DNA from 3 places in the Cobetia sp. QF-1 genome. Region 1 is predicted to be linked to each of the others. Evidence: predicted binding sites of a transcription regulator. Region 1 holds the regulator's gene; each other region holds the start of a gene.
What was found. Region 1 encodes PhoB, which activates phosphate uptake and scavenging genes when phosphate is short. Its sites were predicted from a motif close to TGTCATANNNNTGTCANA; they were not measured.

Region 1 (10,401 bases):
AGCCTGTTATTGGCCGTATTTTTCACCTTCAGTCTGGTGACCAATCTGATTGCTGCGCCCTTCTACGGCATTCTGGCCGAGAAGGTCGAGCACCGTCTTGATGGCACTCTGATCGAAGATGACCGTGGCTTGATGAAGATCGGCATTGATTCGCTGAAGCGTGAAATGGCCAAGCTGGGTTATTTCATTCCCCGCATGATCGCGCTGTTCATCATCGGCTTCATTCCGGGCCTGAATCTGATTTCGCCGCTGCTATGGGGCTTGTTCTCGGCCTGGAGCATGGCGATTCAGTACCTCGACTATCCGATGGACAATCATCAGGTCAGCTTCGGTGACATGAAGCAGCGCCTCAAGGCGCGCTGGTGGCCATCACTGACCTTCGGCGCGGTGGTCTTTGTCGTCACGTTGGTGCCGCTGGCCAATCTGCTGTTCATCCCCGGTGCCGTCGCTGCTGCCGTGTTGATGTGGCAGAGCCACTATCGTCAGTTGCCTGCGCCGGTGTGATAGCGGCTGGCAGGTGTGGTGACATGCAGTAATAAGTGCAGCGATAGATGAAAACAACAACGCCCCGTAGTGGCCTCATCATGAGGTGGCTACGGGGCGTTGTTGTTTTTGCAGGACAGGAGAGGGGTTTGCGAGCCCCTCATCTGGTATCCGGCGCACAGCGGCGTGATGCCGGGAAACGGCATCGGAAGCGTGCCCCTTCACCGGGATGGCTATCGATGTCCAGATGGCCCTGATGGCGGATCAGCACATGCTTGACGATGGCCAGTCCAAGGCCGGTACCGCCCGTGGCCGTGCTGCGGCCCTTGTCGATGCGATAGAAGCGTTCGGTCAGGCGCGGCAGGTGCACGGGGTCGATGCCATCACCGTCGTCTTCGACTTCCACCACCAGGTCGTCTGCGGTTGCATGCCAGCGCAGGGTGATATGACAGCCTTCTGGAGTGTAGCGTACGGCATTGAAGACCAGGTTCGAGATCGCGCTGCGCAGCTCCTGCTCCTCACCGCATAGTGACAATGTGGCATCTGCCTCCACTGAGAAGGTGTGGCGCCCTTGTGAGAGTCCCGCTGCATCTTCGCGGATCTGCTCCAGCAATGCTGGCATGTTGAGGCAATGCCCTTCGCCAGACAGCTCATCCGTCTCCAGCCGCGATAGGGTCAGCAGGTCTTCGACCAGATGCTGCATGCGATCGGTCTGGCTCTGCATCTGCCCAAGACCACGTTGCCAGCGCGGTGGCAAGTCGCTGGCATAGTCGCTGTAGGTTTCCAGATAGCCCGCCAGCACCGTCAGCGGTGTGCGTAGCTCATGCGAGACGTTGGCCACGAAATCGCGACGCATCTCTTCCAGTCGATAGAGACGCGTCACGTCACGTGCCATCACCAGCCGCTCATTATCGCCGAACAAGGTAATGGATACCTGAAGAATCAGGTTGTCCGACAGCGGTGACTGCAGTGTCAGCGGTTCGCGATAGTCGAGGCGATTGAAGTAATCGATGAAAGCGGGGTCGCGCAGATAGTTGGTGACGTGCTGGCCGCGATCATGACTGACCTTGAGGCCGATCAGCTGCTCTGCGGCGCTGTTCCACCACTCCATGTCACCGTGGTTATCCAGCATCACCAGGCCATCACGCATCGCCTCCGAGGATTCCTGAATACGGTTGAGGATACTGCGCAAGCGCTCCTGTGCCTTGCGCTGGCCCTTCTGGTAGCGATACAGGCGATCGAGCAGATCTCCCCATACGCCATCACCGGGCGGGGGTTCTTCGTGGGGATTGGTGATCAGCCAGTGATAGAGACTCTTGAGATGGCGAAGATGCACGAACAGATACAGCGCCAATCCCAGCGCCAGCCCCCAGCCGAGAAAGCCGAGCAAACCACCAATCAGTCCGAAGCCACCGGCCAGATAGCCGAGTCGCCATAGCTCGTTTGTCCAGTAGCGCATCCGCGCCTCAGGCCTGGGCGCTGAAGCGGTAGCCGGTACCACGCACGGTCTGAATCAGGTGCTGATGCCCTTCGCCCAGTGCCTTGCGCAGACGGCGGATATGCACATCCACGGTGCGTTCCTCGACATAGACATTGCCGCCCCAGACCTGATCCAACAACTGACTGCGCGTGTAGGCACGCTCCTGATGGGTCATGAAGAACTGCAGTAGCCGATATTCAGTCGGGCCGACTTCCAGCGAGCTGCCGTGTGCCGTGACGCGATGGCTGGCGGGATCAAGCATCAACCCTTCAACTTCCACTGCTTCTTCGATGCCCTTTGGGGTCGTGCGGCGTAGTACGGCCTTGAGACGAGCCACCAGCTCGCGCGGCGAGAAGGGTTTGGTGATGTAGTCGTCGGCGCCCGCTTCCAGACCCTGAATCTTGTTGTCTTCCTCGCCCTTGGCGGTCAACAGGATGATGGGCAGCTCGGCGGTGGTCTCGTCACGCTTGAGGCGGCGTGCCAACTCAAGTCCGCTGGTGCCTGGCATCATCCAGTCCAGCAGCAACAGGTCAGGCTTTTCATCGACCACGATGGCGTGGGCGTCCTGGGCATTATCAGCTTCCAGTACGCGGTAATCTGCCATTTCCAGTGCGACGGCGATCATCTCGCGTATGGAGGATTCGTCGTCGACAATCAGTACGGTCTTGGAGCTCATCGCTAAATCCCATGCAGCAGTCGGCGCAGGCGCCAGAATGACAAGTCGATGACGATTACACCCCGCTTATATGACAGTGGGATGACAGTGGCCAGCATGGCAGCTTGCAAGTCTGGCTGCCAGCAGGCCTCTCAACCGTGGTAAGCAAGGCGTACCGGGGGTTAGAGCGTCGGCCAGGTGGCCAGCACGATACCGACGAAGATCAACAATCCCGACCAATGATTATTGAGAAATGCCTGGAAGCACGGACCGCGTTCGCGCTCATGAATCAAGCACTGTTGCCAGACGAAGGTAGCTGCTGCTGCCGTCAGGCCCAGCCAGTAGAAGATTCCCAGCGCCAGGTGCAGGCCGATGCCAATCAGCACCGCCAGCATGCCCAGTTGCAGCAGGCCGATCATCAGCTTGTCGGCACGGCCAAACAGCACGGCGGTAGATTTGATCCCGACTTTGAGATCATCATTACGATCTACCATGGCGTACGCGGTGTCGTAGGCCACGGTCCACATCAGGTTGGCAGCGAATAGCCACCAGCCGTAGCTCGGTACGTCTTCCAGTGTGGCAGCGAAGGCCATCGGGATCGCCCAGCCGAAGGCCGCGCCCAGCACGACTTGCGGCAGATGATGGAAGCGCTTCATGAACGGATAGCTGGCCGCGAGCAGTACTGCGACGATGGACAGCAGCATGGTGGTCAGATTGGTGAAGCACACCAAAATGAAGGATGCCGCGACCAGCACACCGAACAGCGTCAGCGCCTCGCGTTCCGAGATGCGCCCTGAGGTCAGCGGTCGGTCGCGCGTACGCTCGACATGCTTGTCCCAGTGGCGGTCGGCGTAGTCGTTGATCACGCAGCCTGCCGCTCGCATCAGATAGACCCCTGCCATGAAGATCAGCAGGGTATTGCGCTGTGGCAGGCCATCAGCCGCCAGCCACAGTGCCCAGAGCGTCGGCCACATCAACAGCCAGGTACCGATCGGACGATCAAGGCGAGTCAAGGCGAGGTAGTCGGCCAGTCTGGATGGACGAGCAGCGGGCGAAGTGGATGAAGCGGACATCAGGACTCCTGGACGGACGATGCAGAGTGAAAGTGGGCGCGGAGCAAGACTTGTCAGAGGCCGAGAGCGGCTGCAAATTCCGGCGTGAAGCCTTCCTGTACCAGCACGCGGAAGCGTCCATGCGAGAACATCGAACGGCGCATCCACACGCTGCCGACAGTGGCCATGGCCTGCTGGCTCGAGAGGCGTAACGGCGCACGACTGACATCGATGGCGCTGCGCTCCAGGTCCGGCTGGCGGAATAGCCAATGCCCCAGAGAACGCTCACCGAGCGTCGAGAGACGGTGACCATGCGCGAGATCCAGCGCTGCCAACGAACGGGCAATCACCCACGGTGTGTTGCCGTGACACAGCGCGACCTCGCGGCGCCAGACATGTCGCCGGCCGCTGACTCCCAACAGGCGGGCTTCGTCACAGCGGGCTGGGCCGGTGTCTTGCAGCAATAGTCGCACACGCAGGCCGACACCATCGCTTGCCCGCATGGCGCTATCAAGGCGCTGGGTCAGCGAATCGCGCGAGGACAGCCATGGCCACCATCCCGTAGGCATCACGCCGTGCAAGCCTGCTGCCGGTTGCCAATGGCGACGTGGTGTAGAGACATTGCTCGCTATCGGCAGCTCTGTTGCGGATTGACCGCTGGCTGCCGCGAGGCGATTGAAGCGCGAACCGTCGTGCGCTGCCGATGGGAGTGGTGGCATGGAAACGGTAAGCGAAGGAGAGTGACAGACCACGATGAATTCCCTGTCAGGGTGACAAGGGGCGAGTCTAGCATGCTCGGACAAGCGCGCCGTCCTCATCATCTTGGCGGTACATCGGCAGCAGTCAGGCAGATCAACTCGGCTCAGCATGTGGCATGCCGAGGATAGTGGCAGGCTGGTATGCTGTGACTCCCTAGCCTTCAGATCGACTTCAGGAGACGGCACCATGCGCGACCCCCGCACCCTTGTCATCATTGGTACTGGCATGGCCGGTATCGGTCTGGCCCGTGCTTTGCGTGCCCGTGACGAGGACAGCCGGCTGATACTGATCAGTCAGGACAGCGGCCATGACTACTCCAAACCGCTATTGTCGACGGCTTTTGCCAAGGGGATGACGGCTGAAGCACTATCGCGACAGGCACCGGTCGCGCTGGTGGATGAGCTGAATGCAGAGCTACGCACTCATCAGCGCGTGACAGTCATCGATACAGCGAGCCGGCAGCTGTGGCTCGGGGAAGAATGTCTGCATTACGATGAATTGGTGCTGGCGGTCGGTGCCGCACCGCACCGGCCCTTTCCGGTTGAGGCTGCTGCCGCATCGCGCGTGATGAGCATCAATGACCTGGATGACTATGCCGCCTTCAGCGCCGCACTGACGACGGCTTGTGAGCAAGGCGAAGCGGGACATGTAGTGATTGTCGGCGCTGGCCTGGTGGGTTGTGAATATGCCAATGATCTGAGCGCTGCCGGGCACTCCGTCACGCTGGTGGCGCCGGAAGAGACACCGCTGGATGGTCTGTTGCCTCAGGCGCTCGGGCAGCGGCTGGGCAAGGCGTTGGACGGCATTGGTCTCAAGCGTCTGCAGGGTGAGATGGTCGAGTCGATCACGACGCATGCAGACGTTACTGCGCCGATCGCGGTTCACTTGCAGAGCGGTCAGCAGTTATCGGGCTCGCTGGTACTATTGGCCACTGGGCTCGCGCCGCGCATTCGCCTGGCGCAGGAAGCCGGCCTGAGCGCAGGCGGTGACGGCATCCGCGTTGATCGTCATCTGGCGACCTCGCAGCCTCATGTCTGGGCATTGGGTGACTGTGCGAGTGTCGAGGGCGTCAATGCCATGTACGTTCAGCCGCTGCAGATGGCTGCGCGTACCTTGGCTGCGAATCTGTGTGGCGAGAGAAGCGTGCTCGACTGGAAAGCCTGGCCGGTGCTGGTCAAGACACCTGCTCTGCCAGTGGTAGCTTACCCACCGCGCACGGCGGTGGCACGCTGGGAAATCAGTGGCGAAGGCGATGATCTGGAAGCGCGCGCACTGGATAAAAACGAACGCTTGATCGGATATGCATTGACAGGCGCCGCCGTACGCCGGAAAGTCGAGCTAGCGCGGCAAGCGCCGCCATTGTTAGGCTAGGGGCGTCATGGCCGATGGTCGCAAGCCCCTTGCTGTCAGCGCGGTCAGGCACGATAGTGAAGATTCCGCCAGAGAGAGTGCCGAGCGGACATCGTATGACGCGTTACTGTCGTAGGCCGTCATCCAGCGGAAAAGTTTACGGGTGACGAATCGTGTCAGAGCCATGCGTTATCGCTAGCAAGAGCAAGAACAACAATGAAATCGGCGGCTTAGCCGCCCGTGCATAATGCCAAACCAGGAGGGCTTTTCATGCGCAAGCCAGAACTCGCTGCGGCCATCGCCGAGCGTGCGGACCTGTCCAAGGACAAGGCTAGTCAGGTGCTGAACGTGATTCTCGACGAAATCACTCACACCGTCGCCAAGGGCAATGATGTATCACTGATCGGTTTCGGTTCATTTACCGTGCGCCAACGCGCGGCACGTACAGGCAAGAATCCCCAGACAGGCAAGCCGTTGACGATCCCCGCCAGCAAGACGGTGGCCTTCAAGCCAGGCAAGTCGCTGAAGGATGCGGTGACCAAGTAACGCTGGCACGCGGCGACGCGCCCTTGCTGAGAGTCATTGACGATGCCATCGGCTCCGCCTTGCGGGTCCGATGGCATTTTCATGTATTGCTCGGCGACCGCCAGTCGTTGACTCCCCTGTTGTTCAAGGAATGACGCCATGAAGCTCAAGATACTGCTCTGGGTACTGGGCCTGCTGCTCAAGCGGGCTTTCAAGCGTGACCCCGAGTTCCGGGCGCAACTGGAAGCGCGCTCGTTGGACTGGGGCGTCGCGACGGAGAATCTGAGTATTGCCCGCCACTATCGCATGTCAGAGGCCGGTATCACGTCAGCCCCCGGCCTGCCTGTGGATACGGATCTAGAGCTACGCTTCGCTGATAGCGACAGTGCGATTGCCTTCCTGCTCAAGCCATCGCCCCGCGCTTTCTTGCAAGGGCTGATTGATCAGCGTGTGCGATTGGTCGGTGACTCTGCTCAGCTCAATCGTTTGCAGTCACTGCTCAAACGCATTCGCTAGCGAGTGACCTGCGCGATGTGAAAGCCAAATAAAACGCCCCGCTGATCAAACCAGCGGGGCGTTTTTTGTCATGTGCAGAGCGGCTGGCTCACAATAGCTGCTTGAGCCCTGGAATGCCGTCGAGTACCTGATCAACCACACCATCGCCGGCTTCTTCGCGTGCATAGGTGAGAGTTTCATCGGCGACACCACGCGCTTGGTCCATGCTCAAATCCAGCCCCATCAGCTTCTGGCCCAGCGCCATGGCGCCACCACCGCCCGTGAAGGCACTGGCGGCCCCCATCAGGCCGCCCAGCAGGCCACCGCCATCGGAATCATCCTCTCCTGCACTGCCTATCAGGCCTTCAGCGCCCGGGATTGCATTCAGCAGTGATGCTGCCGGGCCATCGGGACCTTGTTCACGGATAAATTTGAGAATCGTGCCGATCGCCTGTTCGGCAATGTCCGGTGATAGACCAAGAGAGCCAGTGACGCGTTCGATAAGGGGATGCATTGAGAGTCTCCATGACAGTCAGTGAAGGTCGTTGGTGCCATGTCAGGGTGCCACGATTGATGGCGTGTGCCGCTCACGGGGCTACCAACGCAGTGGAGATCGAGCAGTGCTCGGACGCGGCTCGACAGGATGATATGCTAGCGATATAAATCTAAAGTCTAATGCGCGGCTCGGCGCTCTTGTCACGGAACACTTCATGACTCATTCCCTTTGGCACTCCCTTCTGCATTCGTTGCGTCGCTTATGGACGCTGGATGCCTTCAGTTACTCTCTGCGCATGCTGATCGCGTTGGGCGGTGTGATGGGGGTCGGTTTCTGGTTCGATGAGATGGCGCTGGTGATTCCGCTATTTCTCGGCGTGATTGCCTCGGGACTGGCTGAAACCGATGATCACTGGCGCGGCAGATTACGAGCACTAGGCATGACGCTGGCGTGTTTCAGCATTGCCTCAGTGTCGGTCGAGCTCCTGTTCGGCATGCCGGTACCCTTTGTGATCGGACTGGCGCTGGCGACCTTCTCGATGATCATGCTGGGCGCGGTGGATGCCCGTTATGGCGCCATTGCGCGGGCATCGCTGATTCTGGCTGTCTACACCATGATCAGCCTGGAGCAGCAGCACGGCGATGGCAGTATCGCCTTGCTGGAGCAGAGCTTGCCGTCATGGCTGCGCGAGCCGGGCCTTGGCATCAATCTGGTACAGCCGCTGCTGCTGGTGATCGGTGCGACCTGGTACGGCCTGTTGTCGGTGCTGTGGTGCGCGCTGTTTTCACGTCAACCACTCAAGCACAGCATGGCGATGCTTTATCGTGAGCTGGGCCGCTACCTGATTCTCAAGGCGCAATTATTCGAGCCGCTGCGCAATGTCGATCAATCCGCGCGTCGTCTGGCACTCGCCGAGCAGAACGGCCGCGTGGTCGTGGCGCTCAATCAGACCAAGGAAATGGTATTCCGGCGACTGGCCGGTCGGCGTGATACCACCAAGCTGGACCGCTATCTGCGGCTCTATTTCATTGCTCAAGATCTGCATGAGCGTGCCAGTTCCAGCCACTACCCCTACGGTCAGCTGACGGATGCCTTCTTCCATCACGACATCCTGTTCCGCTGTCAGCGGCTATTGGAGCAGCAGGGCCGTGCCTGCAAGGGGCTGGGGAAGGCACTACTGATGCGCCAGCCGTTTGATGCCAGCGACAGCCAGCAGGCATTGGAAGACCTCAATGCCTCTTTGAACTATCTCAAGCAACAGCAGCGACCGGAATGGCAGCACTTGATGCAGGCGCTGGAAGGACTGACCAGCAATCTTCGTCTGATTGAAGGGCAGATCGCGCGATTGAGTGATCTTGAAGCTGTGACACATGAGAGCGATAACAGCCTGTTTGATCGCTCTCCGAGTGGTGCCAAGGACATTGTCGAGCGCATTCGCAACCATCTGAATACGCGCTCCCCCATCTTTCGTCATGCATTGCGACTGACGGCCACGCTGGTTGCCGGTTATGGCGTACTGTTGGCCGTGCACCCGACACAGGGTTACTGGATTCTGCTGACCGGACTATTCGTGTGCCGTCCTAGCTACGGGGATACCCGCCGCACGTTGGCACAACGGATACTCGGTACCTTGGTCGGGCTGGTGGCAGGCTGGGCGTTGATCAGTCTGTTTCCCTCCCCCACCATGCAGGCCGGTATTGCGGTCGTTGCGGGGGTGCTGTTCTTTGCGACCCGTGGCACACGCTACACACTGGCGACGGCTGCCATCACCTTGATGGTACTCGCCTGCTTCAATCAGGTAGGGGATGGCTTCGATCTCATCTGGCCGCGACTGTTTGATACGCTGGTGGGAGGGCTGCTGGCGGGGCTTTCCGTCGTGCTGATTCTGCCGGATTGGCAAGGGCGCAAGCTCTATCGACAGGCTGGTATCAGCCTCAAGACCAGCGGCCGTTATCTGGGCGAGGTATTGTCGCAATACCGTCATGGCAAGCGCGATGACCTGGCCTATCGCCTGGCGCGGCGCAATGCTCATAACGCCGATGCTACCTTTTCCAATCTGCTGGCAACTGCCCGCAAGGAGCCAGGCCACTTCCGGCGCGATGTAGAGCCGGGCTTCGGGTTCCTGCTGCAAGCACACACGCTGCTGGGGTATCTATCTGCACTGGCGGCACATCGTGGCGAGTTGGAAGCGACGGCGGCCGCCAGTAGCGGGATCAAGACGCTATTGCATCATGGCGATCTTCTCAGCCAGCAGTTGACGGCGCTGGGCGAGCAGCTGGAAGCGGGAGAAGATGTGGTGCTGACGTTGGATAGTGAAGGTGAGGCGGATGCTCTGGATAGCGAGGCCGAGCAGATTGAAGCTGCCAGCGGACGTCAGGCCGCGGCACAGCTGGCCTTCATCCTGCGTCAGCTCAAGCCGTTGGAGGCAGCTGCCGAAGCATTGATCAAGTCCAGTCGCGCCAGCTGATACCTGTGTTGGCCACGCCGGTGGCTGAGCGAAAAAGAGGACTGATGGCGAAGGCCACAGTCCTCTTTTCGTTTAGATATGCACTTAAGCTGCGGCGTACTTAAACCGCACCGTATTGACCCGCCGCTTCGCCCAGCCAGCGGCGAATCAGTGGCTCAGCGGCCTGAGGTGCCTCATTCAGCAATGCATCTGCCAGCGTGGTCGTGATAGCGATCAGATCACTGTCACGTTCGAGGTCAGCGATCTTCATGTTGGCAAGGCCGGTCTGGCGGGTGCCGAGTACCTCGCCAGGCCCGCGCAGCTCGAGGTCTTTCTCGGCAATCTTGAAGCCGTCCGTTGTCTCACGCATCACGGCCAACCGCTGCTTCGAGTTCTGCGACAGCGGTGGATGGTAGAGCAGCACGCAGAAACTTTCGGTGCTGCCGCGCCCGACCCGTCCGCGTAGCTGGTGAAGCTGCGACAGGCCGAGCCGTTCAGGATTGTCGATCACCATCAGACTGGCATTGGGGACATCGACCCCGACCTCGATCACCGTGGTGGCGACGAGCAAATCGAGTACGCCATCCTTGAATTGCGCCATCACCTCGGCTTTCTCGGCGGCTTTCATGCGGCCATGGATCAGCCCGATGGACAGTTCAG
Region 2 (10,401 bases), on a different contig from region 1:
ATAGGCAAGCAGACCGACATCTTCACGATGTGCAAATTCAGCTAAACCTACTTCAAAGCTGCGGTTGACCAGATTGTAGGGGTTCTGAACGCTGGCGACGCGAGGCAGATTCAGACGTTCTGCCAGATTCAGACACTGCATCACGCCCCAGGGTGTCTCGTTGGAGAGACCCACGGCGCGAATCTTGCCTGCAGTGACCAGTTCGCCGAGTGCTGAAAGACTTTCCTCCAGCGGTGTCATGTCTTCGTCTTCTACTGCCTGATAGCCCAGCTTGCCGAAGAAGTTGGCCTTTCTATCCGGCCAGTGCAGCTGATAGAGATCGATATAGTCAGTGCCGAGGCGACGTAGATTGTCATCACAGGCTTCAATGATCTGGGCACGTGTCAGGCGAGAGCCGCCACGCAGGTAGTCCATACCCGGCCCCGTCACCTTGGTGGCGAGGGTGATCTTGTCACGATTACCGCGTGCGGCCAGCCAGCTGCCAATGTACTGCTCGGTACGGCCTTGGGTTTCTCCGTTGGGCGGTACCGGATACATCTCGGCGGTGTCGATGAAATCGATACCAGCCTCAAGCGCGCGATCCAGTTGTTGATGGGCATCGGCTTCACTGTTCTGCTCGCCAAAGGTCATGGTGCCAAGGCATAGCAGACTGACGTCAATACCGGTACGGCCGAGAGCTCTTCGTTGCATGCTGGATTCTCTTGTCGGATGAGTGTCGAGTAATAGGTGTCGAGGCACGTATCGCATGAAGATGCGCGTAAGTGATGACACATATATTAGCAGCGTAACAAAAACCCACAAAGCAAGCTTGAGTCCCCCCGATTGCGCGCGTATGCTTGGCGCCCCGCCGTCAGGGGAGCAGTCTTTCGAGGCCGCCCGCAAGGGTAAACTGACCGCGGTGGCAAGGAGAACAGCGTCGCAGGCTCAGGATCGAGCTACATACGGCGTCACCCCTCTTATCAGTTTCAAGGTTACTCGTCATGCCGCAGGCCCAAACCCTGATGACCGGACTGAAATATCGCCTGGCGGAGCGTCTGTTCCACGCCTCCTGGCTTTCCGGCTCTCAGCAGAAGCATCGTCTGACCATGCGTCTGTTCAATCACTGCGCGAATGCCGGTCACACCGGTGCGTTGTCATTGTACGGGCACATGCTGTTCCAGCGAGGTAACTCCGCGCAGGAAAAGGCTAAGGGCGCGCGCTTCGTCATCAAGGCGGCGCAAGCTGGTGATGTGCATGCTCAATATCAGGCTGCATGTATCTACGAGCATGGTTGTGCCCAGTACCAGAGTGATCCGGCCAAGGCCGTGACCTGGTATGCGCGTGCCGCGGAGTGCCATCACGCACTCGCCGCTCAACGTCTGGCGCATGCCTATCGTGAAGGTTCGCTGGGACTGGCAGTCTGCCCGCACAAGGCTGAGCAGTGGGAAGCCCATGCACGCACTGGCAGCGACGCTGGCCTGCATTGAAATTGATTCGCCTGATTCGGCGACATTCATAGTTTCTCCCAACAACGCCCTCCTCGTGAGGGCGTTGTTGTCTCTGTCATCATGTGAGCACTGGTGGTAGTCGTTAGACGCGTGGGACTCGCCAAGCGGGGGGCAATTCCCGTAACCTGAAGTCATTCAACCTCTTCTCGCCCGGCCTTGCCTGCCTGAGACACCTTGGGAGATCCGTGTGACGCTGCCTATCCTGCTCGACATTGAAGCCTCCGGCTTTGGCCGCGGCAGCTATCCGATCGAGATCGGTTTGGCGCGTGCTGACGGGAGTAGTTGTGCCTTTCTTATCCAGCCGTTGGATGAGTGGGTCCACTGGGACCCCAAGGCGGAGCTATTGCACGGAATTTCTCGCGCGCGACTGGCACGAGAAGGGCGCCCAGTGAGGGAGGTGGCGCAGTGGGTCAATGATGAGTTGAGTGAAGCGCGTCTCGCCTATAGCGATAGCTGGGGCTATGACAACACCTGGCTATCGTTACTGTTCCATCATGCCGGCATGCTGCCGCGTTTTCGTCTGGAGGCGCTACGGCGCTTGCTTGACGAAGATCAGCTCAATGACTGGGCAGCGCTCAAGGAGTCCGTGATTGCGGAAGGTGGTATTCAGCGCCATCGAGCGGGTGACGATGCTCGCCTACTGCAACTGACATGGCAGAGAGCTCAGCATATCGATCGCGAGTGACGGGCCCATGACATGTGAGTTGAGTGCTAGCTCCTGAAAAGGGCTGCCCCTGTTCTCTTTCGAGAGAGGGGCAGCCCTTTTTATTTGATGTTATCTCGGCAGTCGCTCGCCGTCATGTACGCAGTGTCAGGCGCCGGTGACGGCCAGTAATACCTTGCCAGTGCTGGCATTGTCCTGCACATAGGCGTGGGCAGCATCTGCCTCCTGAATCGGCCAGCTGCGATCGATATGCGGCCGTAGTTCGCCCCGCGCGAGACGCGGCCATACATGCACATAGAGTGCGTCCAGCACCATGCCCTTGCCCTTGGGCGAGCGGGTACGCAGGGTCGAGCCGATCAGGCGCTGGCGCTTCATCAGCATACGGCCCAGATCCAGCTCATCCATGCGCCCGCCCATCAGGCCGATCAACACCATACGGCCATCCTGATTCAGTACCTGCTGGTTGTCGGCCAGATAGCCGCCGCCCACTGGATCGAGAATCATGTCGGCACCGCCCCAGGCATTGACCGCTTCGACAAAGCTGCCGTCATGACGGTTCCAGCCGGCATCTGCACCTAGACGTAGACACGTCTCCAACTTTTCCTGACTGCCAACAGTCACGAAGCACGGATGCCCGAACAGGCCGCATAACTGAATGGCGGTCGTGCCGATACCGCTGGCACCGGCGTGCAGCAGCACGCGCTCCTGACGCTTGAGATTGCCCTCAATGAACAGATTCAGCCAAGCGGTCGCGAACATCTCCGGTAGAGCCGCTGCCTCACGCAAGCCATAGCCTTCCGGTACTGGCAATACCTGCAGCTCATTGACCACCACTTCCTCGGCATAGCCGCCGCCGGACAGCAGGGCGCAGACCGGATCACCGACCTTGAAGCGCTCTACGTGTCGACCGACTTCACGAATGGTGCCACTGACTTCCAGCCCCAGAATCTGGCTCGCGCCTTCGGGGGGCGGATATTGACCTGCGCGCTGCATCAGGTCTGCGCGATTGACTCCTGCCCACGCCACCTCGATGCGCACTTCATCTGACGCTATACCCTGGGGTGCCTCGCATTCCTGCCAGACCAGTGCCTCATTCTCGACAGCTATCGCAAACATTTGCTCTCTCCTTGGCTGGGCAGGGTTGCTGCCGTCTTGTCAGGCGTGATCATTCAGTGTGCTGGCAACGCACTCTCCCACGTGCCGACTGTCATCCGACTGTACGCGGACTGTGACGTATCTGTCATGAGATGGCGTGAACCTGTCGTGATATCAAGCCCCTCTGATCCAGACAGAGAATTCCGCATTGTGCTACGGCCTGAGGAGTGAGCATGATCGATACCGCCCGTGTCATCACCGCCAAATATCCGACCTTTGCCCAACGGCACCCATTGATCCGTCGACCAGCATTGGCGCTACTGCGTCGCCTGGTGCACGAGAGTGAGATCAATGCCTTCCTTGCCGAGCATTCCGACCTGCGTGGTTTTGACTTCATTGATCGTGTGCTGGATCACTTCTCCTTCGGCTACTCCGTGTCCTCGCGGGAGCACGAGAACATTCCGGCGTATGGGCGGGTGGTGATTGTCGCCAATCACCCGCTGGGCTCACTCGATGGGCTGGCGCTGCTCAAGCTGGTGGGAGAGGTGCGGCGTGACGTGAAGATCGTTGCCAACGATGTGCTGATGAAGGTCGAGCCACTGGCACCCTTGTTACTGCCGTTGGATAACCTCAGCCGCCGCGGCTATCGCAAGAGCAGTGGATTGATCTGCGACGCACTGATGAACGAGGAGGCCGTGATCATCTTCCCTGCGGGTGAAGTCTCGCGTGCGGGCCCGACGGGGCCTCGCGATGGCAAGTGGCTGTCGGGCTTTCTACACTTTGCGCGCAAGACCAACGCACCGGTACTGCCGATTCATGTCAGTGGCCGTAACTCGACGCTGTTCTATGCGCTCTCGTCCTTGAATCGCAGTCTTGGCACGCCGCTATTGGCGCATGAGATGTTTCGTCAGCGCGCGCGGCAGCTCACGTTACGTATCGGCGAGTTGATTCCACTGGCACGCCTGGATAGCGAGATTCTGAGCACGAATGCCAAGACGCGCCTGCTGCGCAAGCATCTGTATCGCATCGGGCGCGGCAAGCGTGGGTTATTCACGACCGAGAAGGCGATCGGTCATCCAGAGGAGCGCCAGGCATTGCGTGAGGAACTCACACCCTGTGAGCTACTGGGCGAGACGCGCGATGGCAAGAAGATCTATCTGTTCGATGCCTTTCCCGGCTCCAGTGTCATGCGTGAGATCGGTCGGCTGCGCGAGATCAGCTTCCGCCGTGTGGGAGAAGGGACGGGGCAGCGGCGTGATATCGATCGCTACGATGCACACTATCGCCATCTAGTGCTGTGGGATGACGCCGATCTCGAGATCGCCGGCGCTTATCGCATTGGCGAGGTGAAGAAAATTCTGGCCGTGCAGGGCGAGAAGGGCCTCTATAGTCCGAGTCTGTTTCGCTTCACGCCAGAGCTGATGGAGCGTATGGAGGAAGGCCTGGAGCTAGGGCGCAGCTTCGTGCAGCCACGTTATTGGGGACGCCGCAGTCTCGATTATCTATGGCAGGGATTGGGCGCTTATCTGCGCTGTCACCCCGAAATTCGCTGGCTATTTGGGCCGGTCACGCTTTCCAGCAGCTATCCCGAGGCAGCGCGTGCCTTGATTGTCAGCTACTACCGCCACTATTACGGAGATGACGAAGGCTTGGCGCGTGCACGTGCGCCGGTCACGACGCTGGCGCCTGACAGAGCCGCGGATGAGGCGTCACACCTGTTTGAGGGGCAGGATGCTGGCGGTGACTTCCGGCGTCTGCGTGCTCAGCTGGAGGCGATGGGAGTGACGGTTCCGACGCTCTATAAGCAGTACGCAGAGGTTACCGAACCGGGCGGTACGCGCTTTCTGGATTTTAGCGTCGATGCCGACTTCGGCTACTGCATCGACGGGCTGGTGATGGTCGATGTGGAAAAGATCACCGCCAGCAAGCGTGCACGCTATATTGGCGCTCCCGCTGATCATGCCGTGACGGAGAGCAGCACGCGCACCATCAGCGCACTGCCCTTGGGTAAGGCAGTTGAATCAGTCTGCGGCTGATGTGTCGTTGATGGCGCTAACGCAAGGCAGGCATGCCAGCGTCAGGTGTCAGACGGTCAAGCAATGGCGAAATCTCGCGCTCGCTGATCAGGCGGGTGCGGGTGTCGGCATTGAGAAAGCCCGCCTCGACGGTACGATCCAGGAACTCGAGCAGTGGAGTGTAGAAGCCATCGCTGTCGAGTACGGCAATGGGCTTGGCGTGAAAACCTAGGTATTGCCAGGTCCATGTCTCGAATAGCTCTTCCAGCGTGCCGATTCCCCCCGGCAGGGTAATGAAGGCATCTGCCAGCGCAGCCATCTGGGCTTTGCGTTCATGCATGTCTTCGACTTCGATCAGGCGAGTGAGACTGTCATGTGCCTTTTCGTTACGTACCAACGCTTGGGGGATGATACCAATCACTTCCCCGCCAGCGGCGAGTGCAGCATCGGCGAGTGCCCCCATTAGTCCGGCGCGTGCCCCGCCATAGACCAGTCCCCAACCGCGTTGTGCAATCGCTTCTCCCAGCGCTTCGGCCAGCTGGCGGTGATGCGGTGAGTTCCCCTCGCGGGAGCCCAGATAGACACAGATGCGATGCATACTTCTCTCCTGAAGATCTGTCGTGAATGTCTGTGCTGGCAACCTGTCTTTTATCCTACCTGAGTTGAGCGCCTGCGGTGTGACGCGGTGCGGTGATTTCCCCGTCGCGTCATTCAGATGACTGCTGCCTGCATTCGCAAGCCTGCTCTGCTACCCTTGCCGGCCCCGCAGGCGACGGATGGCGGGCGCTGGCGCACTTGAACCTCGTCATGAGGTCGGCGCACAACACGCAAGGCGGCTCTCGATCGAGAACGCGCAATGACGACAAGGCAGGAGAGGCAGATGGCGCAGGTGCGCGGACGCTTTGCCAGCCGGCTAGGCTTCTTGATGGCCGCCGCTGGTTCGGCAGTAGGACTTGGCAACGTATGGGGCTTCCCGTCCCAGACGGCCAACAACGGAGGCGGTGCCTTCGTGGTGATGTATCTGGTATTGGCCTTTCTGCTGGCCTGGCCAGCGTTGATGGCGGAGCTGGTCATCGGTCGTCACGGCCAGGCCAACATTGTTTCCAGCATGAGCCTCGGGCGTGGCCTTACCAAGCGCTTCGGTGCGCTGGCGGGCTGGGCGGGCATGCTGACGGCGAGTCTGATTCTGGCCTTCTACGCCATCGTCGCGGGCTGGTTGCTGGGCTATACCGCCGCGCCGGTCAGCGAGGCGCTGGGCATGTCGTCCGCCGCCAGCTGGCTGACCACGTTCGACTTTACGCGTAACGTCACGCTGACGGCGGTCTTCCTCGGCTTGACGATGGCGATCGTGGTCGGCGGCGTGCGCGGCGGTATCGAGAAGTGGTCGACGCGTCTGATGCCGGTGCTGCTGGTGCTGCTGGTCGGGTTGATCGGTTATGTACTGACACTGCCGGGAGCAGATGAGGGGTTGCGTGTCTATCTGACGCCGCAGTGGGACCGCATCTTCGATGCCGACCTGATGCTGAGCGCGATGGGGCAGGCTTTCTTCTCTCTGTCGCTGGGCGTGGGCGCCATGTTGATCTATGGCTCCTATCTCGGGCCGGAGCAGAACCTGCCGCGTCTTGGCGTGCTGGTGACGCTGATCGATGTTGGTATCGCCTTTCTCGCGGGCCTGCTGGTGATTCCGGCGATGTACGCCGCACGCCATCTGGGCGTTGAGATCTTCGATGCTGAAGGTCTGCTCAAGAGCTCCGATACGCTGCTGTTTGATACGCTACCGGCGCTGTTTGCCCAGATGGGCGGTGCAGGTGACGTGCTTATGGTGGCCTTCTTTGCCTTGATGAGCGTTGCCGGTATCACGTCGTCCATCTCGATGCTGGAAGTGCCGGTGTCCTTCGTGGTCGAGCGTGGCTGGCTGGGCCGTCGTGCCGCGACGCTGGCCGTCGGCGCCGCCGTGATGGCAGTCAGCCTGACCATTGCCGCCAACTTCGGTGCGCTGTTCGGGCTGGTGATCATGCTGACTACCCAGTACAGCCAGCCGCTGGTCGCGCTGGTGATGTGTCTGTTGGTTGGCTGGGCGTTGTCACGTCATGCGCTGCTCAAGGAAATCCAGAGTGGGGCGCCGGACATCGAGTCCAGCCTGTTCTGGAAAATTTGGCCATGGTACGTGCGCTTGGTCTGCCCGCTGTGTATCGCGTTGGTGTTCGCGCACTCACTGTAAGCTTGTGGAAGATATTTTCCACAACGTAAAAAGCCCGCCAATTGGCGGGCTTTTTCATGCTGGGCGACTGGTATTTACATTCGATCAGGGTAGCTCGGACAGCACGTCGTAGTTGGCATCGACCCAATGACCGATGGCATTGCCATCGGCATAGGCGAGATGCTGGGCGTACTGGGTATGCAGGCAGCGCACCTGATTCCAGTCACGAATACCACCGACGCCGCGTTCGCGCATCAGGTCAGCAAAGCCCAGGGCTTCGATGGCAGTGCGCTCAGCCTCGCTCATGAAGCTCCAGCGTTCGGCGACATAGGCTTCATGGCTCGCGCGATAGCGGGCCAGCAGCTCGTCATCTGTCTTGAGGCTTTCTTCCAGCCCCTTGATAACCCCCTCGGCCTCGATGCGTGATAGCGAGATCTTGAGGCGCTCATCGCACAGCCAGTAAAGAGTCGGGAAGGGCTTGCCATCCACCAGCGAATGCATGCGCAGCACCAGTGGTGTGCCCTCGCCATCGGTGGCAGCCACGGCCTGGATGCCGCGTGGCTTGCGCCCGAGCTGGCGCTCGATGATCTCGAGCTCCCGCGCGTCGGGACTATGATTTGTCAGGATCACCATGCTTGCGGTCAGGCTCCAGCACACACTTGTTGGACCGGGAAACGGCCCGGAAGAAAGCTTGGTTGAGTTGTTGAGGGCTAGGTACGTAGCCATGCCACTCACGCTCGCAGTAGTCACTGCCGCGTGCCATCAGTTCAGGGGCCAAGCGATTGAACCAGCCATCATAATCGTAGGGGTCAAGGCCCGGCAAGCTGATGTGTGGGTAGTCGGCGAAGCGTTCGATGAACCACTCCTCCAGTGCCGTCTCGACCTGCACATGCAGTGCTGTCATCTCCGGGTAAATCCACTTGCTGTAGCGAATGCCCATCGGTGGAGTTCCTCGCTGGCGTGGCTGGCATGGGAGGAGGGTGCAGAGGAGAGCGAAGCAGTCTCAGTCCTCACGCGCCAAGGGGGCGAACTGGCCATTGGCCAACTGGCACAGTAGCGCGGGGGATAGGCCAATTTCCAATCCGCGCCGACCACCGCTGATGAATATTTCCTCAAGGGTCACCGCGCTGTCATCCACCCACAGCGGCAGACGCTTCTTCTGGCCCAGTGGACTGATGCCGCCCACGACATACCCCGTCGCGCGCTCAGCAGCATCATGTGCGGCCAATGCCGCCTTGCGTGCGCCCGCTGCTCGCGCCAGTGCCTTGAGATTCAGTGTGCCAGTGACGGGCACCACGGCGACCACCAGAGGCTGGCGGGCACTGCTGCCTTCCAGCTGACAGACGAGTGTCTTGAAGACCCGTGCCGGCTCAAGCCCCAGCGCCTGGGCAGCCTCTTCGCCATAAGCAGGCGCCCGAGGGTCATGGGCATATTCCAGGGTACGGTGAGGCTTGCCCTTGAGCAGCTTGAGCGCGGGTGTCATGCCGGTATGCTCCCGACGGGCGCCGTGCTGTGCGTGCCGAGCGCGCGGGCCTTTTCGCGCAGGGCAGGGAGATCCAGCTCGGCGCTGTCAGTGTGTTCGTGCAGGTGGGAGAGCAGGGTCGTGCGCAGCTCGCCTTCGATGCGCAGCGATTGCTTGTTCTGATGATCGAACTGCACCAGTACGCATTGGCCGCGCGCGCCACACATCCCATGCTGCCAGGCTTCCTGGGTGACAGTGAAGGAGCTGCCGCCAAGGCGTGACAGCCAGGTGCGAATTTCTACCTCGTGACCGTATTGCAGCTCGGCGAGGAAATCGACCTCAATACGCGCCATGATCAGCGGCCACTTGCGCGGGTCGAGATCGGGTACGAAGACACGAAACAGATCATTGCGTGCCCATTCGAACCATGCCGGAAGGCGGGTATTGTTGACGTGCCCAAGGGCATCGGTATCGAAGAAGGCCGGTTCCAGTGTCTTGAAATACATGCCATCACTCCTGTGGACGTCCGCGCTGGCTGAAGGAAAGAGGTTGAGGGGGATCCCGGTAGATCACGACGGTTGTGGCGGTGACCTGCGATGCAGAGACAGTCGCCGCTGAAGTAGCGTGAATAATCCGATCCAGGCCGTTGCCACCCCAAAACCGAGCAAGGTGCCGAGCAGCACACCAACGTTGGGGTAGCTGAGCGAGACCACCAGCGAATAGCACAGCAGTGAGCCCAGCCCGGCCGGATAATGCTTGATGACAGTCGCGACCGGCGCGGGCCCCTGAGTCAGATGCAAGATGACCAGCAGGGGATACATGGTGACCGGAAATGCCGCGACTAGACCCGCCCATGAAGGAGGCAACACATGCGCGAGTGCAGTAATACCGAACACGATACCGGCGGCCAGTGCCGCACGCGCCATCAGCGTGATCCACGAGAAGGGAGTCTTGCTGGCGGAAGTCTCGGGGACGCGGCGATACAGACGCATGCAGAGAGCGATGGCGACCAGCGTGACCAGTACACCTGTCACGCGAGTGAAGGAGAATTGTGCCAGCACCAGGCTCGCCACTAGCCATGCCAGCATGCCGCCCAGTGTGCCATTGATTACGCCACGGATACCCGTCGCGCGACCGCATAGCCAGTATCCCATTCCTAGCGCGAGCGTCGAGGAAAAGCCCGCCAGTGTATAGACGGCGCTCTGGCCGGCGAAATCAGGCGAGATCTCGATGCCGATAAAACCCAAGGTGATGGCCGTGCCCAGAGGATAGCCGGACAACATTCCTGCGGTGCGGGTCGAGAGTCGCTCTGCGACCAGCGATAGCCCCAGTACTACCGCAATGGAAATCAGCAGTTTCAGCAATTGCAGACCAAACTCTGGCGTCATGACGCTTTCCATCAATGCGAGTCCCAAAAGCGTTGATGGCAAAGTGAGATCTTGCCAAGCGCGAGTCCAGAAGCTTGATGCTGATGAGCT
Region 3 (10,401 bases), on a different contig from region 1:
GATGGCACAGATGGCGAAGAAGACTGCGAGCACCTTGCCCAGCCCCACCTTGCCATTTTCGGCGAAACCTTTGGAGAGGTAGTACATCGGGCCACCGGAGATAGAGCCATCTGCATTGACGTTGCGGTACTTCACGCCAAGGGTACATTCGCAGAACTTGGACGCCATACCGAGCAGACCGGCCAGAATCATCCAGAAGGTGGCACCCGGGCCGCCGAGCGAGACAGCTACTGCGACACCGGCAATGTTACCCAGACCAACCGTACCGGATAATGCCGTGGCGAGTGCCTGGAAGTGTGATACCTCACCTTCGTCTTTCGGATCGGTGTAGTCACCCTTGACCAGGCGAATGGCATGGCTGAACAGGCGGAACTGCACGAACCCGAAGTACAGGGTGAACACGACGGCAGCAATGATCAGCCAGCCCACGATGAGCGGGAACTGAACGCCGGCAACCGGCACGGAATAGAAGATGAAGGAGACGATCGGGTTGACGATTGGGCCAATGATGTCGCTGATGGCCTGATCCATGCCTTCAGCACGTGCAGGGCCAGCGATGAGAGCAGCCATGAAGGCTGCCATGGAGGTGGCCCAGGGGACCAGAGAACGAATTCGACTCATGAGAGGAGGCCTCGAGAAGCGTGTTGTCGTTATGGGGTGTCGGCACGTGTGCTATCAGCGTTATCTCGCCAGTGGCTGTTTTACCGTTGGTGATTTCATCAATGACAGCTTCACCAAGGACAGCTTTACCAAGGGCTAGGGCACGACAGTGACGGGAACCGATGCTTCTTGGATCAGGTGAGCGGTGACGCTGCCGAAGATGCGCGAGCGGACACTCTCGCCTTTGCGGCCAACGATGATCAGTTCGGCATTCACTTCACGTGCCAGCAGGCTCAGAATTTCGGCAGCATCGCCGTGACGAACGCGCCCTTCGACCTGATAACCCTCTTTCTCCAGTTCAGTGATGGCGGGTGCTAGTACGCGCTCGCGTGCGAGTTTGATCTCGCTTTCACGGCGCCCAGCACGCTGGGCATTCTCTTCCGGCGTGTTGAAGCTATAGGGCGACCACTCGACGACGTAACACAGAATGATGTTGGTCTCTGGCCCGATGAGGGTGGCGACCCGCTTGGCATGGGCTATGGCGCTATCGCCACCCGGTGTGCCATCCAGTCCGACAATCAGGGAGGTGGTCATGAAGGCTCTCCAGGAGCTTGCCAGCCATCGTGACGCGGCTAGCGGATTCTTGTTGAAATACCGTTCGTAGACGGTTGAATGAACTTTACTCCTCGTCACCGGCAGAAATCCCTACGTTAATAACACTTCATGAAACGATGATTAAACGAAAGGGTGTTGAGAAGCCATCGCTGCTCAGACATTTACTGCGCCTGATCATTCTTGAGCCACTGTGAACGGGGTGTGATGGTGCACAAGTTAGAGTGCGAGCGGGCCGTTATTCGGCAGGCCAGTACATCGGAACATTGCAATGAATGTGCGATAGAGAAGTGCAATCGCGGGGAGGGCCATGAAGGGGAGAGGAGGGATAAGGGAGAGAAGGCAAAGTAAAAGCGCAAGACTATCTTGCTCGGCGACCGCATCAATCACTCGCAACGGTCGTCAATGGGCGATCACTGACAAGTAGAGCAGAGGAGCGATCGCAGGAAGGGGGAGTGGGCAGCCGAGTGGTTGGGATAGCTGACCAGGTGGTCTTTCGCTACCGGGCTTACACCAGGCGCTGGTGAGTCAGATCTTGCCAAGCGGCTTCAATGGGCCATGCCAATGGTTGACGCAGGTGTTCCGGCAGCGCGATCAGTGCGGCATCGGGGCTTGCGTGTTCACGCATGCGTATCCAGCAATAGGCCCAGGCACAGGCTGCATCGCTATCATTGGGCAGAGGGTGTGCGGGCATTTGCATCAACAGAAACAACGCCGCCTTGGGCGCCCACAGTGGCGCACCACCCTCGTTGGCCCAGCTTTCCAGCATTGCACCTTCGGGGTTGGTCGAGGGTTGTCCGAGGCTGGCCACGCGTGCCGTATCGGCTAGTAGCACGGCAAGACGCTCGCTATCTCCTCGGCCATGGGTCAACCACGCGAGCAGGAGGCTGGGGAGTCCCCGTTGAGCTTGCTGGTAAAAAGTGTCTTCGGACATGCACAAAGCCTTATGCTGTAGTAAATCCACAAGAAATCGTTCTGCTCGCCGCTTGTCTGTCGACGGCAAGGCGAGCGCTATCTCACGCTACCTGTTGATAAAGGGAGAACCCGTCTTGGAATTTGATTTTCTCACCCCGATTGATCGACGCCAGTACCCTTCTCAGAAATGGGATCGTTACGCCGCAGACGTGCTGCCACTCTGGATCGCTGACATGGACTTCAGTGCTCCACCAGCAGTGACGAGAGCCTTGGCCGAACGGGTCGCCCATCCGGTGTATGGCTACGCCAAACCCTCAAGCAGCCTCGACGATAGCCTATGTGACTGGAGTCGCGAACATTATGGCTGGGAGGTGCCGCGTGATGCCATCGTCTGGCTGCCTGGTGTCGTACCGGCGCTACATATTGCCAGCCTGGCGCTGACCTCGCCGGGGGCTGGCGTGGTCACGACGACGCCGATTTATCCTCCTTTCCTGCAAGTGGCAAACAAGACGGGTCGTCTCGCTCAGATGGCACCGTTGGCAGAGCCCCTGGAGCCTGGTGGCCCGTGGCGACTGGATTTCGAGGCATTGGAGGCTGCGATCACTCCCGAGACACAGCTTTTATTGTGGTGTCATCCACATAATCCTACCGGCCGTGTCTGGGGGGAGGAAGAGCTGCTCGCGCTGGCGGAGCTGATCGAACGCCATGATCTGCTGGTGATCTCCGATGAGCTGCATGCAGACCTAGTGGTTGATCCTACGGCTCGCCATATCCCCTTGGCCAGCTTGAATGCGCGCCTGGCAGCGCGCTGTGTAACGCTGTGGGCACCGTCCAAGACCTTCAATACCGCCGGTTTGACCTTTGCTTGCGCGGTGATTACTGACCCTGCTGTGCGGGAGCGCTTTACCAGCGCTGCACGAGGCCTGATGCCGGACACCAATGTGTTGGGGATGGTCGCCACTGAAGCAGCATGGCGCGAAGGTGAACCTTGGCGGCAACAGCTGCTGGAAGTGCTGCGCGATAACCTTGATCTGCTGGAATCCTATGTCGCACGTTGGGAGGGGGTGAGCATGTCGCGCCCAGAGGCAACCTATCTTGCATGGTTGGATGTACGTCAGGCAGGGCTGGGAGACTCACCGCAACAGGCGCTGATTGATGAGTGTGATGTCGCCTTGTCAGATGGTGCTGACTTTGGCTGGCCGGGGTTTGTGCGCTTGAACTACGGCACTACGCGACGGCAACTGGAGCAAGCGTTACTGCAGATGGATGAGCGGCTAGCGACTCAAGAGCGGTGATGTCGAGGATATGATCTGGGTCACGTCTTTGAGGTATTGCGCATCTCTTGCTTGAATTGATAATCATTATCGTTAAGTCTGTTGTGAGGCTGCTCGAAACGAGCGGCTGTCATTCAGGAGATAGAGCGATGATGCGCGAGATTTCAGCAGAGAGCGGGCAAGGATCTGTCTGGCGAGAGGTTGTCGAGCGTGCTGCCTGCCGTCAGTGGTGCTATCAGGGCGGCTGTCTGCGACTGGCTCACCAAGCCAGCGCTGCTCTTGAGGATTCACCTGTGGAGCCGGGAATCCACTTTCCTCTGACGATACAGCAGGCGCGGGCGCGACCATCGCTGCTCAAGGGCTGGTCTCGCCATCGCACATAGCCAGAGAGCGGCCAGTAGGTCTCAAGGCAATAGGGTCGGCATATCGAAAAGCCCCATGGACAGTACATGTCTATGGGGCTTTTGCGTGTTTGATAGCCGCTAGCGCCGCAATATCAGCACCCTGGTATCAATATTGATCTACCAATGGGGCCCTCAATACATCAGGGCGAACAACTGGCGGCGGAAGCGCACTGTCAGCTCATGCGTCGCACCGAGAGCATCGAAGACGCGTAACAGTGTCTTGCGCGCTAGGTCTTCACCGTACTGACGATCAGTTTTGACCAGACTAATCAGGGCATCCAGCGCCAGCTCGTAATGACCATCAGCCAGATCGCGCATCGCGCGCTGATAGCGAGCTTCACTGTCATTTCGTTCGATCATCGACTGAACGGCTTCGGGCGTCGGTGCTTCGGAGATGAAGTCGATACGAGCGCGCACACCGCGTGCTTTTGCGCCATCACGATCTTCCGGCTTCAGGGAGTCGAGCAGCTGACGGGCTTCTTCTCCGTTGCCTTCGGCCACGAGAACAGAGGCGAGATTGATACGATATTCCGGTACGTCCGGCGCATCCTGTGCAAGTTGCTGATACAGCGCCTTGGCAGTGTCGAGATCACCGTTCTCCAGTGCTTGGGCCGCTTGATCTGACTGGTTCGGGCCGCCACCCGCCGCAGGCAATACCTGATGCTGAGCGAGGAATGTGGTGATTTCTGCTTCCGACAGCGCCTGGGTGAAGTTGCCAGACAGGGAACCTTGCATCACCAGCTTGACGTCCGGTACCGATTGCACGCCCAGCTGAGCGGCGATGTCACGGTTGTCCTCGACATTCAGCTTGGCGAGGATAAAGCCACCGGCATATTCCCGTGCCAGCTTCTCCAGTACCGGTGTCAGTGCCAGGCAGGACTCGCTCGACGGTGACCAGCAGTCAAGCAGCACCGGTACCTGCATGGAGGCTTCCAGTACCTGCTGCAGATTGCTCATGTCGACATCAATGATATAGGTGTTGGCATCCTCCGCCTGTCGGGGAGCTGCTGTGTCGCCAGCACCTACAATGCCTTCTGGCTGGGCCGCAGTGGTGTCATTTCCGGTCAATGGCTTGCCGGTATTGGGATCAATGATCATGAGACATGCCCCGAAGATTCTGTATGCGATTCAAGGCTCGCAAGCGAGCCGGTTGGCCTGATGATGCGGGCCGTCGCAGCGGAGTTCAAGGTGCTCGCCCACAAGAGGCAGGCATTGGCCTCTCAGGGCATCAGGCTTTCGCCTGCCAATGAGGCGATACAGGCGATCTCATTCTCGTTTAGTGGCATCACGGAAAGGCGTGCGCGCCTCACCAGGTGACTCTCGGCCATTGATGGGGCGGCCTTGATACGAGAAAGGGGAAGGGTGGTAGAGAGCGGGCGCAGATAAGCAAGGCGCGGTGCCAGCCAGCGGGGTGGCTTTCCCGCCTCTAGATCAGCGACGTGGCGAGGGTCAAAGCCTGCGTGATCAGGATGGCTGGCAGTCGGGTCAGGCAGTGCAATCTCACTGACGACGGCTAGCCCCACTATTGCGGGCACCTTGCAGCTGGAATGCTGGATAAGCACTACGTCGCCGCAGCGCATTTCACGTAGAAAGTTGCGTGCTTGATAGTTGCGAACCCCATCCCATAGCGCGGGAGACTCACGACGTAGATCTTCCAGAGAGAAGGTGTCGGGCTCCGTCTTGACTAGCCAATGGCGCATGCGAGACTCCCTGCAAGGAAAATGGTGTCTGAAGATTCTCGCATGCTACCGCGCTGGACATGTTTTTTTGTGCGCATACGAAAAAGGCCTGATGCATAAGCATCAGGCCTTTCGAATTCTTGGTAGCGGGGACCGGATTTGAACCGATGACCTTCGGGTTATGAGCCCGACGAGCTACCAGACTGCTCCACCCCGCAACACTAGATACTGCTTTTGCTCCAACTCTCTGACGCATCAGAAGTTGGTAGCGGGAACCGGATTTGAACCGATGACCTTCGGGTTATGAGCCCGACGAGCTACCAGACTGCTCCATCCCGCAACATCACGTTGTTCCCAAGAGCCTGAAAATACTGACTCTTCAATGGTAGCGGGGACCGGATTTGAACCGATGACCTTCGGGTTATGAGCCCGACGAGCTACCAGACTGCTCCACCCCGCATCAACGTGTGGCGTATTATAAGGATATACAGTGATAGGTCAACCGTTATCCCGTAATTGGCGGAAAGACTTTCCTCTGAGTGAGTGAGGGCAAACGTGCCATCGAGAAACAGGAGATAGTCGTCGTTGGATGTGAGAGATCTGCTACATACTTTCCGGCCAGATCTTGTCCATACTGGATTGTGACGCGCCTCGGACAAGGTGGTAGCCGAATGCGTTGAGCGCACGGTTGTCATCACGCTGTCGGGGGAGGGTCGTTATTGTCGTTATTACCGAGACAGCAGACTGCCTGGGGGGCGGGTTGCTGTCCGGGAACATGCCATGCTGTGTCCGGCAACGGATACAGGACGTTCCAGGAACAGGGAGTTACAACACCATGACGCAAACAGCACCCGTTGCATGGGTTACCGGCGGTACTGGAGGTATTGGTTCCGCTATCTGTCGTGAGCTGGCGAGTCAGGGGTATCAGGTCATCGCCGGGTATAGGAACAAGGAAAAGGCAGAGGGCTGGCTAGCTGAGCAGCATGCTGCCGGGTTCGAGAACATCGCGCTCTCTGGCATCGAGCTGGACAACTTCGAGGCCTGCCAGGCTGGCGTCAATGAAATCCGTGAGCGTTTCGGGTCGATCTCTGTGCTAGTCAATTGCGCAGGTATCACGCGTGACACCACATTGCGCAAGATGAGCTATGAGCAGTGGCGTGAAGTCATCAACTGCAATCTCGATAGCGTCTTCAATACTTGCCGTGCTGTCATCAATGACATGCTGGAGCACAAGTATGGCCGCATCGTGAACATTTCTTCCATCAATGGCCGCAAGGGACAGTTTGGTCAGGTGAACTACTCGGCTGCCAAAGCTGGCATGCACGGCTTGACGATGGCATTGGCGCAGGAAACCGCAACCAAGAACATCACCGTCAACACGCTGTCGCCGGGCTATATCGCCACCGACATGATCATGAAAATTCCAGAAGAGATTCGCGAGTCCATCCGCGAAGCTATCCCGGTCAAGCGTTACGGTACCCCGGAAGAGATCGCTCGTGCCGTCGTCTTCCTGGCTGACGAAAAATCAGGGTTCATCACTGGCGCCAACCTGGATATCAATGGTGGCCAGTTCATGGGCTGAGACGAAGCTCGCGCTATTTTCGCGCTGGTGCGTCTCGTACTCATTCGGCTCACGTTCATGAGGCTGGAGAGTACACTTGCCAGGGTATGTTGATTGATTTCCAATGGAGGAGGTTTCCTCCACATTGAAAGAAGCCCCTACCTCTTACGAGGCGGGGGGCTTCTTTTGTATCGCGCTACTTAGTAGTCAAGCTAGCAGTCAAGACAGTCATTTACCCCAGCGACCAGGCAGCGGAGCCGTCAGTGGTTGAACAGCGCATCGAAGCGCGGTAGCTCGGTTTGCCAGGCATCCCAATCCAGAGGGCCATTGGCGAGCAGGGCATCAAGCACTTCGTCCAGCTCTTCTTCACGCTCCATGCGTTCACCCAGCTGCTGGTTGATGCGTGCGACCTGGACGGTCAGGCGGCGCGATTCATCTTCCGTTCCCAGTGATGCCTCGAACAGGATGGCCAGATGCACTCGTAGCTCAGCCAGGCGCTCGTTGGCAGCGCTACAGTTGCTTGGTTCAGCCCGACGCATCTGATTACGTGCTGCGTTGGCCTGACGGCTGTTGTCGTCGAATGCTGAAGTGTTCGGCAGCTCAACATCGCTGATGTCACCACGCTTGGCGCTGGCATCGGCGACAGCGTGCTGCTCCAGCAGATCACGCCATTGCTGCCATTCTTCGAGCAGCTGCACGGCATGCAGCTCGTCCAGACGTTGTTCGCGGCGCTTGAGGATGCCGTTCCAGCGGCGACGCATACCGTCACCACGCTTACCGCGCGGTAGCGCGCCAAGGCTATCGGCTTCTTTCAGCGCATCGTCGAGCTGCGCAGCGTCTTCGAGCGTCTCGGGCTCCCAGCTGTCGAGGCGTTCGATCAGTGCCTGCCACTGCTCGAGGCGGACTTGCTCGCGGCTGTCACGATCTTCGCGGTCTTGATCGCGGGCAGCGAAAATACGATCACAGGCTGCACGGAAGGCTGTCCACAGGCGTTGCTCCTCGCCTTTGGGGGCACGGCCCAGCTCACGCCACTGGGTTTGCAGTGTCTTGGCCTGCTCGGCCCGCGGGCGGGCGGGCGAATCTTCATCAGCCAGTGCCTCTGCCGCTTCTACCAGTGCTTGCTTGGCGGCGGCAATCTGCCCGGCGCGGCTATCGATCAAGCCCTGTAGAGCGGTGAGTGCTTCACCGAAACGATGCGACAGCTGGCGTCCAGGGCCTGCTGGTACCGGTGTGTGGCGGCGCCATTCCTCACGCGCGCGATCACGAATCTGGCGCAGAGAGTCTGGGTCAGCATCCTCCATGGCGTGGCCATTCAGGGATTCCAGCTGCTCGCAGAGTGACTGGCGCATGGCCAGATTATGCTCACGTGCCTGTTTGCGAGTCTCGCGGTAGTCGCTGAGGCGCTGCTTTATCGCATCGGACGCGGTGCGGAAGGCTTGGCTTGCGTCGCGTGTCGCAGCGGCATCGCCCAGCTCGCGCCATTGCTGGATCAGCAATTGGTGCTGACGGTCACGCTGCTCATCGCTGACGTCGTCGCGCTCGGCCAATGTGGTGATGGCATCCAGCAGCTGTTCACGCTTCGGCGCCGCGACGAAGTTCTGCCAGTCACGTAGCTCTGCGACACGTGCCCCGAGCTGGCGCAGGCGTGCTTGGCGAGGGGCATCCAGTTTGCCCTCGGTACGATCGCGCAGAGAACGATGCAGTCGGCTGGCTGGCTTGAGCTTGCCTGCGTCGAGCTGGGCTTCCAGCGTATCAATCTCAGCGTCGAGCGCAGCGGCATCGAGTGCTGAGTTCGCTGCTTTGTCGGCTGCTGATGGCTGTGCTTCGTCACCATCACCCTGGACTGCTTCCGATTCTATGGGAGCGGCATTGGCCAGTGCCTCTTGCAGAGCAAAGAGACTTGCCGTCATCGTTAGATCTGATGGCCAGGCGACTTCGCGCTCAAGCCGCATCATCTGCTCGAGATCGTTATCGATCAGTGCGGCGTCAAGTTCGACTTGACACAACTGATGGCGATGCCAGGCATCCAGCGGGCTCTGCAGCTGTTGCTGCAGGCGCTGATGTTGCTCGAGCAATTCGGTAGGGGCCGAGAACTGGTCGGTTAGCTCGCGCCAACGCTCGCCCTGCAGGCGGCGTTGGGCCTGCAGGCTGGCGAAATCATGGTCATTGATGCGTTCGCGACTATTCAGGTCATCTCTCGCATGCGTCAGGGCGGTCAGAATTTCCGTCAGATGCGTGCTCAGATTGGCACTCAGGCGTTCATGTTCACGGATGGCTTGCTCACGTGCTTCATGATCGCTGATGACCTTGTAAGCCTGCTGGCGGGCCTCTTCGAAGCGCTGCTGAGGAGTGTGCTCGGCAGCAGGTAGGCGTTCCCACTCGCGCAGCAGTGAGCGATAGCGGGATGGCACGCTATCTTCCCACGCTTGGCGGGGTAGCTTTTCCATCTGGCGCAGCAGATTGTCACGGCTGACGGCGAGGGCATCAGCTTCCTGCGCATCAGCGCGGCGGCGCGCCAGGGTGTCACGTGCCTGGCGCTGTACATGACGATCACGCTTGGCATCACGTACAAGGCGCTCAAGGCCGGCCTGGCTTGTGATGCGTGCCGCTGCTGCATGGCGTACGGCCGCAATGGTGTTGTGGCACGCCTGCTGGATCAGCACTTCTTCATCGTCGATGCGTGCCAGTGCTGTCAGACGCAATTGCTGGTTGTCGCCACGCGCGGCGACAGCCGACAGCAATTCGCTGTCTTCCAGGCGTTCCACCAGTTGCTCGCGGCTCAGCAGCGAGGGGGCATCCTGCCCGCCACTCAGTAGCTCGACCAAGCGCTCGCGAACCAAGCCATCAGCACGATCCAGCAGCGGTAACAGGCGCTCGGGCGTCTGCATGCGTGTTAGAGCGGCATGGCGCACTTCGAGAGCGGAATCGTTGAGTATCAACGTTTCCAGAATCTTGCGCTGTTCCGGGATATCAGGATCAAGTTGATCAGTGGCAGCAGCGCGAATGGTGGGGTTTGCATGTTGCCAGCGAGGCGTGAACAGGCGGCCAGTGAGGCGGGAAAGCAGTCCGGTCATGAGAGAGCGGTTATCCAGGCAAAAATAGAGGGGCGCAACAACAGCCGGTCACGAATACAGGCATGGAAAGGTAAGGCCGATATTGATTCCGGGGTGACGGCGCATGAATTTCGTCACCTCACTATCTTACCAGTCGCAGACCCCTATTGTGTGCTCCTGAGTGTGGATGAATGTGCCTGATTGGCTCGACAAGGCGCCATACGCGACATCACGGGCCACGTGACGCATCATGGTCACGACAATAGTGATGAACGTCGTGGCCTCGCGACACCTGACAGGGTC

Region 2: the regulator PhoB is predicted to act here: its motif matches at 3,379-3,396, upstream of CFN46_RS16780 (NAD(P)H-quinone oxidoreductase).
Region 3: the regulator PhoB is predicted to act here: its motif matches at 6,174-6,191, upstream of phbB (acetoacetyl-CoA reductase).

Annotation. Positions count from the first base shown of each region.
Region 1 covers NZ_NBVS01000005.1:261,655-272,055, forward strand. The annotation lists gene cysZ (sulfate transporter CysZ) at 1-504, shown strand, start outside; gene phoR (phosphate regulon sensor histidine kinase PhoR) at 644-1,942, opposite strand; gene phoB (phosphate regulon transcriptional regulator PhoB) at 1,950-2,639, opposite strand; gene ubiA (4-hydroxybenzoate octaprenyltransferase) at 2,801-3,691, opposite strand; gene CFN46_RS11685 (chorismate lyase) at 3,745-4,473, opposite strand; gene CFN46_RS11690 (NAD(P)/FAD-dependent oxidoreductase) at 4,616-5,800, shown strand; gene CFN46_RS11695 (HU family DNA-binding protein) at 6,050-6,325, shown strand; gene CFN46_RS11700 (hypothetical protein) at 6,464-6,820, shown strand; gene CFN46_RS11705 (DUF2780 domain-containing protein) at 6,909-7,313, opposite strand; gene yccS (YccS family putative transporter) at 7,510-9,762, shown strand; gene recG (ATP-dependent DNA helicase RecG) at 9,863-10,401, opposite strand, start outside.
Region 2 covers NZ_NBVS01000013.1:36,680-47,080, reverse strand. The annotation lists gene CFN46_RS16795 (NADP(H)-dependent aldo-keto reductase) at 1-690, opposite strand, end outside; gene CFN46_RS16790 (tetratricopeptide repeat protein) at 981-1,466, shown strand; gene CFN46_RS16785 (hypothetical protein) at 1,669-2,172, shown strand; gene CFN46_RS16780 (NAD(P)H-quinone oxidoreductase) at 2,299-3,267, opposite strand; gene CFN46_RS16775 (lysophospholipid acyltransferase family protein) at 3,480-5,282, shown strand; gene CFN46_RS16770 (TIGR00730 family Rossman fold protein) at 5,299-5,859, opposite strand; gene CFN46_RS16765 (sodium-dependent transporter) at 6,142-7,482, shown strand; gene CFN46_RS16760 (DUF501 domain-containing protein) at 7,567-8,094, opposite strand; gene CFN46_RS16755 (hypothetical protein) at 8,072-8,401, opposite strand; gene ybaK (Cys-tRNA(Pro) deacylase) at 8,465-8,944, opposite strand; partial or broken gene CFN46_RS16745 (acyl-CoA thioesterase) at 9,028-9,429, opposite strand; gene CFN46_RS16740 (hypothetical protein) at 9,493-10,311, opposite strand; gene CFN46_RS16735 (zinc-dependent alcohol dehydrogenase family protein) at 10,323-10,401, opposite strand, start outside.
Region 3 covers NZ_NBVS01000013.1:24,182-34,582, reverse strand. The annotation lists gene CFN46_RS16730 (sodium:alanine symporter family protein) at 1-621, opposite strand, end outside; gene CFN46_RS17610 (hypothetical protein) at 620-760, shown strand; gene CFN46_RS16720 (universal stress protein) at 757-1,194, opposite strand; gene CFN46_RS16715 (hypothetical protein) at 1,721-2,146, opposite strand; gene CFN46_RS16710 (MalY/PatB family protein) at 2,262-3,422, shown strand; gene CFN46_RS16705 (hypothetical protein) at 3,551-3,784, shown strand; gene CFN46_RS16700 (tetratricopeptide repeat protein) at 3,938-4,903, opposite strand; gene CFN46_RS16695 (EVE domain-containing protein) at 5,026-5,505, opposite strand; tRNA gene CFN46_RS16690 (tRNA-Met) at 5,626-5,702, opposite strand; tRNA gene CFN46_RS16685 (tRNA-Met) at 5,748-5,824, opposite strand; tRNA gene CFN46_RS16680 (tRNA-Met) at 5,868-5,944, opposite strand; gene phbB (acetoacetyl-CoA reductase) at 6,320-7,066, shown strand; gene CFN46_RS16670 (DUF349 domain-containing protein) at 7,306-10,119, opposite strand.